DNA from 3 places in the Halomonas sp. LC1 genome. Region 1 is predicted to be linked to each of the others. Evidence: predicted binding sites of a transcription regulator. Region 1 holds the regulator's gene; each other region holds the start of a gene.
What was found. Region 1 encodes LexA, which represses DNA repair genes until DNA is damaged. Its sites were predicted from a motif close to TACTGTNTANNTANACAGTA; they were not measured.
Positions count from the first base shown of each region.

Region 2: QIT27_RS00720 (LexA family protein) is a predicted target of LexA. The motif match lies at 1,647-1,666, and genes of this name have one in related genera.
Region 3: QIT27_RS15945 (PA0069 family radical SAM protein) is a predicted target of LexA. The motif match lies at 2,146-2,165, and genes of this name have one in related genera.

Region 1 is NZ_JASSPG010000009.1:37,319-40,592, forward strand. It holds gene QIT27_RS14930 (L,D-transpeptidase) at 31-546, opposite strand; gene QIT27_RS14935 (TetR/AcrR family transcriptional regulator) at 524-1,201, opposite strand; gene lexA (transcriptional repressor LexA) at 1,428-2,108, shown strand; gene QIT27_RS14945 (energy-coupling factor ABC transporter permease) at 2,142-2,813, opposite strand; gene purU (formyltetrahydrofolate deformylase) at 2,831-3,274, opposite strand, start outside.
Region 2 is NZ_JASSPG010000001.1:153,330-156,603, forward strand. It holds gene QIT27_RS00710 (patatin-like phospholipase family protein) at 1-419, opposite strand, end outside; gene QIT27_RS00715 (alpha/beta fold hydrolase) at 448-1,338, opposite strand; gene QIT27_RS00720 (LexA family protein) at 1,702-2,145, shown strand; gene QIT27_RS00725 (Y-family DNA polymerase) at 2,142-3,274, shown strand, end outside.
Region 3 is NZ_JASSPG010000010.1:51,627-54,900, forward strand. It holds gene QIT27_RS15935 (heavy metal translocating P-type ATPase) at 1-786, shown strand, start outside; gene QIT27_RS15940 (winged helix-turn-helix domain-containing protein) at 707-1,000, opposite strand; gene QIT27_RS15945 (PA0069 family radical SAM protein) at 1,039-2,118, opposite strand; gene QIT27_RS15950 (cysteine hydrolase family protein) at 2,277-2,840, shown strand; gene QIT27_RS15955 (gamma-glutamylcyclotransferase family protein) at 2,847-3,227, opposite strand.

The sequences.
Region 1 (3,274 bases):
AAATTCTGGCAGGACGCCGCATCAATGGGCTTAATGAAGCCAAACCGGCGTACCGGGCTGGGCATGGTCGAATAAGAAGTGTAAATCGTCATTGCGCAGGCGTATGCAACCGTGAGAAGCGGCCTCGCCCATGGGCTGGTCCTCGGGAGTACCGTGCAGATAAATATAGCGCCGCTGGGAATCCACGCTCCCTCCGCGGTTCACACCCCGCTCCAACCCGCACAGCCATAGAATGCGCGTCAAAATCCAGTCGCGCGAGGGGTGCGCGGCCGCAAGCTCTGGCGAAAAGACTTCGCCTGTCCAGCGGCGACCACGAAACACGGCATTATCCGGACAACCGCGGCCAATCGACGCTCGCACATAGTGCCAGCCAAGCGGTGTTTGACCGCTACCCTCTTCCTGCCCCACGCCTGCCAGCCCCGTCGAAATCGCACACTCATGCTGAATGTCGTTCCCTTGCCACCAGCACAGCCTCTGGCGCTGGGTATCGATCTCTATCCAACCCCCGCTTGTCGGCGGCAGCTCAGCTAGCTTGGGCGTTACCATGGTGACCCTCTTCAACCACAGCGGGTAACGGTGCATTCATGGCCGCCACTACGACAGGACGCAGCCGTCGCACCAAATCACGCACCGTGACCTGCTCTTGATAATCCTTGGCAGCAATATCGCGCAGTGCATCCAGCCCTGACAGCGTGAATATTACCGTTCCTAACATAAAGTGTAGCCGCCAGAAGCGCTCGGCGTCCGGCAGATCCGGCGTCGCTTTGCGCACTAGCTCCGTAAAACGGGTGAACACATCACCATACTGCTGCTGGATGTAACGCCGCAAATGTCCCTGCGCTTGGCTGTAGGCCAACCCTAGCAGTCGCATGAACACTTTTAAGCTATTGCGCTCGGCTGGAACGGCGAGCACCGTGGTCGCCATGGTTTCCAGCAACACTTCTAGGGGAATCGGCTGGCCCTGGTAGCGCGCCTCTAGTTCATCCAGTGCGGTATGAAAGCGCGCCGAGAACGGATCAAGATAGCGGGCGAACACCGCTTGAATCAGCGCCTTTTTGGACCCAAAGTGGTAATTCACGGCGGCCAAATTGACCCGCGCCTTGCTAGTGATATTGCGCAGCGACGTCTCGGCAAAGCCTCGCTCTGCAAATAGCACCTCTGCCGTATCCAAAATACGCGTTACCGTATCCGACTGGGCCATAACGCCCTCCAAAAAACAGGTGTTTTAAACAACGCTGAATACTATGCCATTCGCTTTGCTGGCTCAATCTCTTATCCAATTCGTGCCTAGTCATTGACGGGTTTCATGTTTGTCTAGCTTTCGTGGTCCTCGCCATGTACTGGACAGAGCAACATACTGTATACTTAACCACATACTGATTAAGCCGACATGTAGCTACTGTCTTTTCACTGTTTTGGAGTTTGGTATGTCGCGTCCACTCACAGCACGTCAGCAGCACGTATTTGATTTCATCGTTAAGACCATGGGTGAGCTGGGTTATCCGCCAACGCGCGCCGAAATCGCCAAAGCGCTTGGCTTCCGCTCTCCCAATGCAGCGGAAGAGCACCTGCGCGCGTTAGAGCGCAAGGGGGCCATTCGCATTATTCGTAATACGTCCCGTGGGATCCGTCTGCCTAATCAAGAGCCGCTGGAACCTGCCGATACGCCAGCCCCTGCCACAGCATCGGTCGCCGCTGACCCTCTCCCCAACGGATTGCCCGTGATTGGTGAAGTGGCCGCTGGCAGCCCGATTCTGGCCGCCGAGCACATTGACCGTTACTGCCCGTTGCCTGCCGAGTACTTCACGCCCAAGGCCGATTATTTATTGCGGGTACGCGGCCTCTCCATGAAAGATGTCGGCATTTTGGAAGGCGACTTACTGGCCGTTCACCGTACCGACCGCGTGCGGGATGGTCAGATCGTGGTAGCACGACTAGAAGACGAAGTCACGGTCAAGCGTTTTAAACGCCAGGGGCATCAAGTGACGTTGATTGCCGAGAACGCCGACTTTGCCCCCATCGAGATCGATCTGCGCACGCAGCAACTGGATATCGAAGGCGTCGGCGTTGGGGTAATTCGTGGAGGCAACGGTCAGGCACTGGGCTGATCCTCACCGACGCTCTGCACACACTCGCCTGCGTTACTGGGAGTCGATATAACGGTGGTCATTGAACGTGGCCACCCAGTTCGGATGGTAGACCAGCAGGATGCTGAGCAGCATCCCCGTAATGAAGGCCTCGGAAGGCATCAGCAGCGGTAAAAAGCGGGCATACTCTTGAGCCAGATACACGGCTTCAGGGTCAGTGCCCGCCATGAGGATGAGCGCCACCGCCGACAGTCCCCCCCCCAATGTCGACAGCGCCGCACCAAAAAAGCCGCAGGCAAACAGAAAGACCATCAAATTATCCGGCAGCCGGCGATCAACCAGCCGCCACACTACGCCTGTCACCATGGCAGGTACGATGCCGGTGACCAGCACGTTTGCCCCCAGCAGGGCCCAGTCGTTTCGTCCAATCGCCACCATGGCAACGTTGATCATCAGGTTGCTGATGAGCGCTAACGGCATTTTGAATACCAGCGTCATCAGCACCGTAAAGACCAAATGCAGCGTCAGCCAATCCACCGCTTGCGCGCGTAGCTGCCAAAACAGCATGACGATCAGGGTTGCGGCCAGCCAGCGGTGCTGAAGCGCCGGATCATCCAGAAGAGGTTGCCAGGGGCGCAGCCAAACGCACCAGCCCATCACACCCAGTGACAACAACCCACTCATCACGAGCGCCCACGGTGCCAATACGCTTTGTGCAAAGGACATAGCGCCCCCAGAATCGATTAACTAAAGACGACCGTCTTATTGCCGTGGATGAGTACGCGATCTTCCAAGTGCCAACGCAAGCCGCGAGCCAGCACCGCTTTCTCCACGTCGCGACCAAACCGAACGAGGTCGGTAGGCGTATGACAGTGGCTGACCCGATGAATGTCTTGCTCGATGATCGGCCCGGCGTCCAGCTCTTCGGTCACGTAGTGGCATGTCGCACCAATCAGCTTCACGCCCCGCTCATAGGCTTGATGGTAGGGCTTGGCACCGGCAAACGACGGCAGGAAGCTGTGGTGGATGTTGATGACTCGACCTGCATAGCGCTCGCACAGCGAGGGCGGCAGTATTTGCATATAGCGGGCCAGCACAACACAGTCTGCACGGGCCGCGTCGATCCGCTCTTGCACCTGATCGAACGCCAGCTGTTTGTTGGCAGGATCGACCGGCACATGATGGTA
Region 2 (3,274 bases), on a different contig from region 1:
TGGCGCACCAAGTCCGTCGCCACGGTGGTCACTGGGATGGGCAGATCTTCGATCAGCCGGTCGCCCACCAACTCTTCCAATTTGCTCATCACTTTATTGGCGCGCATCGCCCCCATGGGGCTCCAGGTCACGTCGACCAGCTTTAGCACGTCCAAGTAGTCGAGGTTGCACACCCACTCGCGGTACTCCGGCAGCTTGCCCGAGGCATAAATGCCACCGATCAGCGCACCCATGGAGCACCCGGCAATCGAAATGATCTCGAAGCCTCGGGCCTCCAGCGCTTCAATCACACCGATATGGGCGTACCCTCTTGCACCGCCGCTCCCCAGCACCAGGGCCACTTTACGACCGCTCCCCAACGCTCTCCCCGTCAACTGGCTAACCACGTTCTGCCCCTCCTTTTTGGCATGGTGTCTCATACGCACACGTCGTTCTTGTGTTCCAACGTTAACTGGCCGTGTGGCCTTCCCGGCAAATCACCTCGGCCACGCGCTCGACGGCCTGCGGCTCCAAATGCAAATGGTGGCCGCCAGTCAGCACGTGCCGAGTGAGCTGCGGCACCGCCTGCCGCGCCTGGGCTGCCCAGGCACGCTCGCCCAAAATGCCCTGCTCTCCTTCTATCAATAGCACCGGTGCGCGAATCTCGCTCAGTACCGCTAGCACTTGCGGCGGTGTAAAGCGCACCAGAGAGGGCTTGAGCAGGCGGCTGTCGGTACGCATTTGCACTTTGCCATCGGCCGTGGCTTGAGTATTACGCTCGACCAGCGGCGTGGCGGTGATGCTATCCAACGGCGTAACGCCGCCCGCCACCCGGGCCGCAATGGCGCTTTCCAGGTCGGGGTAGCGCGGTGTGCGAGACGAGGAGCGCCGGTGAGCGATGATGCCTTTACGCAGTTGGCTGGCCGTCTCTTCTGCCGACGTATTGAGCGCGCCCAACCCGTCCAGCAGAATCAGTCGCGCTACTTTTTCCGGCAGCGCGGCCGCGACCAAGCAAGAGACCGCCGCGCCCATGGAGTGCGCCAGCAGCGTGGTCTGCTCGAGGCCTAGGGCATCCATAGCATCCAGCACATCGTGGGTGTAGTCCCAAAGCGCGTAGTCGCTGCCAGTCGGGGCATGAGCGGAGTGCCCGTGGCCTCGAAAATCGATCGCCACGATGCGAATGCCCAGCGCGCTCACCAAGCGTGGGGCCAAGCGTGTAAAGCTGGCGGCGTTATCCAGCCAACCATGCAGCGCCAGCCAGGTGGGTGCGTCGTACTGCCCCCAGCTCAATGCCGCCAACCGCCCCCCGGCCAACGAAAGCGGCTGAGGCGCCGCGCCTACTCGGGAAGCGTCGTTCATAACAATGGGTCTCACTGCGAAAATCTGGCGCGTCTGATGATGCGCCTAAATGTGAACATTACGATGCAAACATTGCGGTGCAAACGTTGTGGCTCAAACGTTACCATGCTCGGCGCAGCGCTTGTGCTGCTTTTACGCGGCCATGGGCCACGACGCCGTTCATTTTTTGATGGAGATTGCCATGAAACCTCGCCGCGATACCCGCGTTCGCAACCTTGTGTTCTTTATTACAGTCATCAGTGCTTTGGTCGTGGGGCTGTGGCTGGCTCGCTAAGGGCAGTGCTTGCAATTTTTGCCTCGTGAATAAATACTGTTTATATATACTGTATATAAACACACTATTTATTCTTGAGGATACCGACGATGCCGTCTCAACTCGCCCCCGTTGCGACAGCCTTGCCGTTAACGTCTCAGCCGCTGCCGTTTCCTCCCCAAACGGGCCGCGCCGGCATTAGCGGCTTTCCCTCCCCCGCCCAAGATTACGAGCCGCGCACCCTCGATCTCAATGCGCGGCTGATCAAACACCCCACCCAAACGTTTTACCTCACCGCCACCGGCGACAGCATGGAGGGCTGGGGAATCTTCGAAGGCGATTTACTGGTCGTCGACCGCAGCGTGACGCCCCGCTTAGGGCATATCCTCGTGGCCATGTTCGACGAGGAAGTGCTGATCAAGCGCTACGCGCTGTATCGCGGCACGCCCCACCTCTGCTCTGCCCACCCCCACTATCCGCCGCTGCCGCTAGAAGGCACCGACTGCCAGCTATGGGGCGTGGTGCGCGCCGTCATTCACGAGTACTTGCCATGATCGGGTTAGTGGATGCCAATAACTTCTATGTCTCCTGCGAGCGGGTGTTCAACCCCGCGCTAGAAGGCAAGCCGGTTGGCGTGATGTCGAATAACGACGGCTGTGTGATTGCCCGCTCGGAGGAGATGAAAGCCATGGAGATCGCCATGGGCACGCCCGCGTACCAGTTAGAGGGGCTACGCCGCCGTGGGGCGATTCATCTGCTTTCTTCCAACTACGAGCTGTATGGCGATATGTCGGCGAGACTTGCCCAACTGCTGCGCGATGCCTGCCCCGAGGTTGCCCCCTACTCCATCGACGAGATGTTCATTTACCTGGATGGCTTCGACGACGCCCAGTGCCAAGCCATCGGTGCAGCACTGCGCCGCCGTATTCGTCGCCATTTAGGGCTGCCCGTGTGCGTAGGCCTTGCGCCGACACACACGCTAGCCAAGCTTGCCAACCACGTGGCCAAAAAGCAGCCGCATTACGAGGGAGTGTGCTTGCTTCACGGCGAGAGCCTTACCACGCAGGTAGTGCTGAGACAACTGGCCGTTAGCGAGGTATGGGGCGTCGGTCGGCGCTTGGCGGAGCGGCTAGCGGTCAGTGGCATTCGCACTGCCTGGGATCTGCGCGAGTGCGACCCCAAGCAGCTGCGCAAACGCTTTTCTGTGGTACTGGCACGCACCGCGCTGGAGCTACGCGGTACGCCCTGCCTAGAGATGAACGCCGTGGAGCAGCCCCGCCAGCGCATCATGACCTCCCGCTCGTTCGGCCAATCCACCGGCGTGAAAGAGGAGCTGCACGCCGCCCTACGCCGTCACGCCCAGCGAAGTGCCGAAAAATTGCGCCAGCAAGGCAGTCTGGCCCGCGCGGTGATGCTGTTTTTAAACACCAATCGCCACCGCAAAGATCAGCCGCAGCTCTCGCCCAGCGCGATGATTCCCCTCGCTGCGCCCACTGACGATACCCGCCTCATTCTAGAAGCCGTGCGTGAAGGGCTCGATCAGATGTATCGCCCCGGCTACACATTCATGAAAGCCGGCGTGATGCTGCTGGACTTGGTGGATGCGCAGCAGTACCAGCTCTCTTTGCTGCAGCCCACGACCAAGGCGCACCCGCAGCTGATGAAGACGGTCGACGCCATCAA
Region 3 (3,274 bases), on a different contig from region 1:
CAGCAAGCAACGTTTCAAAACGGAGAGCGGTGGTGGTTAGGTAGCGCCGCATGGATAGAGCAGCAGCTTAGCGCGCCTTTGCCAGATAATGCCCAACACCCTGACTACGCCTTTGCTTCACAGGTGGTAGTGGCCAACAGCCGCGGTTGGCTCGCCACGCTCTACTGTGCCGACCAGCCGGTAAGCGATGCGAAAGCGAGCCTTGCCGAACTACAGCGCTCAGGGTACATCGTGGCGCTGATCAGCGGCGACCGCCAGGGGCCGGTGGGCTGGCTTTGCCTGCAGGTGGGGCTAGCAAAAAACGCGTGCTACGCCCAGCGTTCGCCGGAAGCTAAAGCGGCACTGCTCAAAGCGCTGCCATCGCCCACGCTCTATGTGGGCGACGGGGTGAACGATACCTTGAGCCTTGCCGAAGCCGGGGTAGGTGTCGCCCCCATGCAAGCCAGCGAAGCTGCCCGAGAAGGAGCCGCCGCACAGCTGCTTTGGCCTGGGGTGAGCGGTATCGTAAGGCTATTGGCACTGGCTAAGCGCACCCGCCGAGTCATGGTACAAAACCTAGTGTTTTCGGCACTCTATAACACGCTGGCGCTTGGGCTGGTGATCATGATGGCGGTACCGCCCTTGGCCGCCGTATTGGCGATGGCCGCAAGCTCGCTCAGCGTGACGTTAAATACAGCGCGCCTTGCGTGGGCAGAGCCTGACGAGGCTAGCGATAGCCCAGTACCTGCCCTAAGCGCTCAGCGTTCGATGCCACCCACTGAGGGTCAATCGCGCCCCACTGCTTAATGGTGTAGTGGCCAATGTTGTGGCGCTCGCCGTCGCCTTTTTCAAATACGCACTCAATATCCAATTCCCCCAAGGACGTAATGGTGTCTTGGGCGGTGCGCCTCGGCATGCCGGTGGCTTCCATCAGCGCGGGTACGCTGGCCACGCCTTGCTCAATCAAGTGGGCCACGTAAAGGCGGCGGTAAAAGCTGGATTTTGTTTTGCTGAGCGACATGGAGAGGGCGTCTTCTTAGTGATGGGTATTCCTGCAGTCTAATCAAATAAATCCCCCTGTGCCCGGGGCGGGCGAAAATCACGGGTATTCAGCCCCTGCTCGGGGCGTGGCTGCATGTTCCACTGGCGGCTAGCACGCTGAAACCGCTGGGCGATTAAGTCAGCAAATACCCCTTCTCCGCGAAAGCGCTTACCAAAGGCCGAATCGTAGGTTTTACCGCCCCGACACTGGCGCATCAAGCTCATCACCTTGGCAGCGCGCTCGGGGTAGTGAGCCTCTAGCCACGCGTCAAACAGCGGCGCGACCTCGTGGGGCAGCCGCAGCAGCATCCAGGTGGCGGTGCGCGCCCCGGCGCGGCTGGCGGCTTCCAGAATGCGTTCAATTTCGTGGTCGGTCAGGCCGGGAATAATCGGTGATATCAGCGTGCCCACCGGTATTCCCGCCGTGTTTAGCTCACGAATCACTTTCAGGCGTGCCTGCGGCGATGCCGCACGGGGTTCCAGCGTGCGCTTTAGGTTAGCGTCTAGGCTGGTCAAGCTCACGAACACCCGCACCAAGCGATGCTCCGCCATTTCTGCCAGTAGATCGATATCCCGCAAAATCAGCGTGCTTTTCGTCACTAGCGTCACCGGGTGGCGGCAAGCTAACAGCAATTCCAGTAAGCGGCGGGTGGTTTGGTAGGTGGCCTCTAGCGGCTGGTAACAGTCGGTATTACCGGAGAGGTTAATGGGGCGGCAAACATAGTGGGGGTGGCAAAGTTCCTCTTTTAAATGCTCCACCAGCCCGCGACGGGCGATCAGCTTGGTTTCAAAATCCAGCCCTGGCGATAAATCCCAATAGGCGTGTGAGGGCCGGGCATAGCAGTAGACACAGCCATGCTCACAGCCGCGATACGGGTTAAGCGAACGATCAAAAGGTAAATCTGGCGATTTGTTCCAAGAGAGTGCGCTTTTACTGGCTTCCTCGCGCACTTCTGTTGCCAGTGAGATAGAGGCTTCTTCCTGCCACCATCCGTCATCCTCTGCCACGCTGCGGGTAGGGGCAAAGCGGTTATGTGGGTCGTAGGTTGCACCGCGCCCTTTATGCACGGTAGCGCGAGAGGGATCCAGTGATGTCATCTGCTACCTCGTACGTAGTATCAATATATATGTTCATAAATACAGTATATGAGGTTTGCCCAGCACCGCAACCAAGCGGGCAGTACAGCCACGACAGCGCTAATGGTATTTTGGGAAAAGAGGGAAGACTTACTCGGATGATTTCAGGGAGGGAAAGCATGTACGTGACGAAGAATCAGCGCGTAGCGCTGATCATTATCGACATGCAGCAAGGCATGGCGACTGAAAAAGCGGGAGAGCGCAATAACCCGCAAGCCGAAGCCAACATTCAGCGGCTACTAACCAGTTGGCGGTGCCAAGGTGAGCCTATCGTGCATGTACGTCATCTTTCCCGCACGCCCAGCTCACCGTTTTGGCCTGGTCAGAGCGGCGTGCTATTCCAGCCTGCGTTTGAGCCACTCGCTACCGAGCATATCGTCGATAAAAACGTGCCCGATGCGTTCACGCACTCTGGGTTAGAGCGCTGGCTACGTGCCTGCGGCATCCATAAGTTGGTCATTGTAGGCGTCAGTACCAGTAATTCGGTCGAAGCCACGGTACGTTCGGCGGGGAATTTAGGCTTCGATGCTTATGTGGTGAGCGATGCCACCTTCACGTTCGCAAAGCAAGATTACGCCGGCACCTATCGCACTGCCGAAGAGGTGCATGCGATGTCGCTGGCGAATTTAGCAGGGGAGTATGCGGAGGTTGTGAGTACGGAAGAGGCATTTGCCTTACTGTAAATCGTTTTACCACTCTCCGCTCTTGATCTGCGACGTTGCCTCAACCGGTGGATTGTAGATATAGCACCAGGCATCGCCATACTGTGTTGCCAACACCCTTCGGTCGTACATCCCCTTGTCGGGAGAGTTATGCAGGTAATCTTCTAGCTCATCCAGTCGTGCTAGCTGTTCGGCGTTAATGGCATACACTTCCACCTTAACGCCTGTGGATGGCGTGAGCTTAGCGCCTGGGTAGGGGCCAAGGTCGTAAAGTGTGATTCCCGTTAAACGGTCTTGGCCCAGCATGTCAGCGCCGTTTAACCAATGATGATTGCGATGGCCGTGCTTTAACGTGCCGTAGACCGCGACTCGCGGGCAGCGCTGAATAGACCGGTGAAGATGCTGCATGGGTTCACCTTTTCACAATGTTCAATAAGCCACGGCTACGCGCCGAT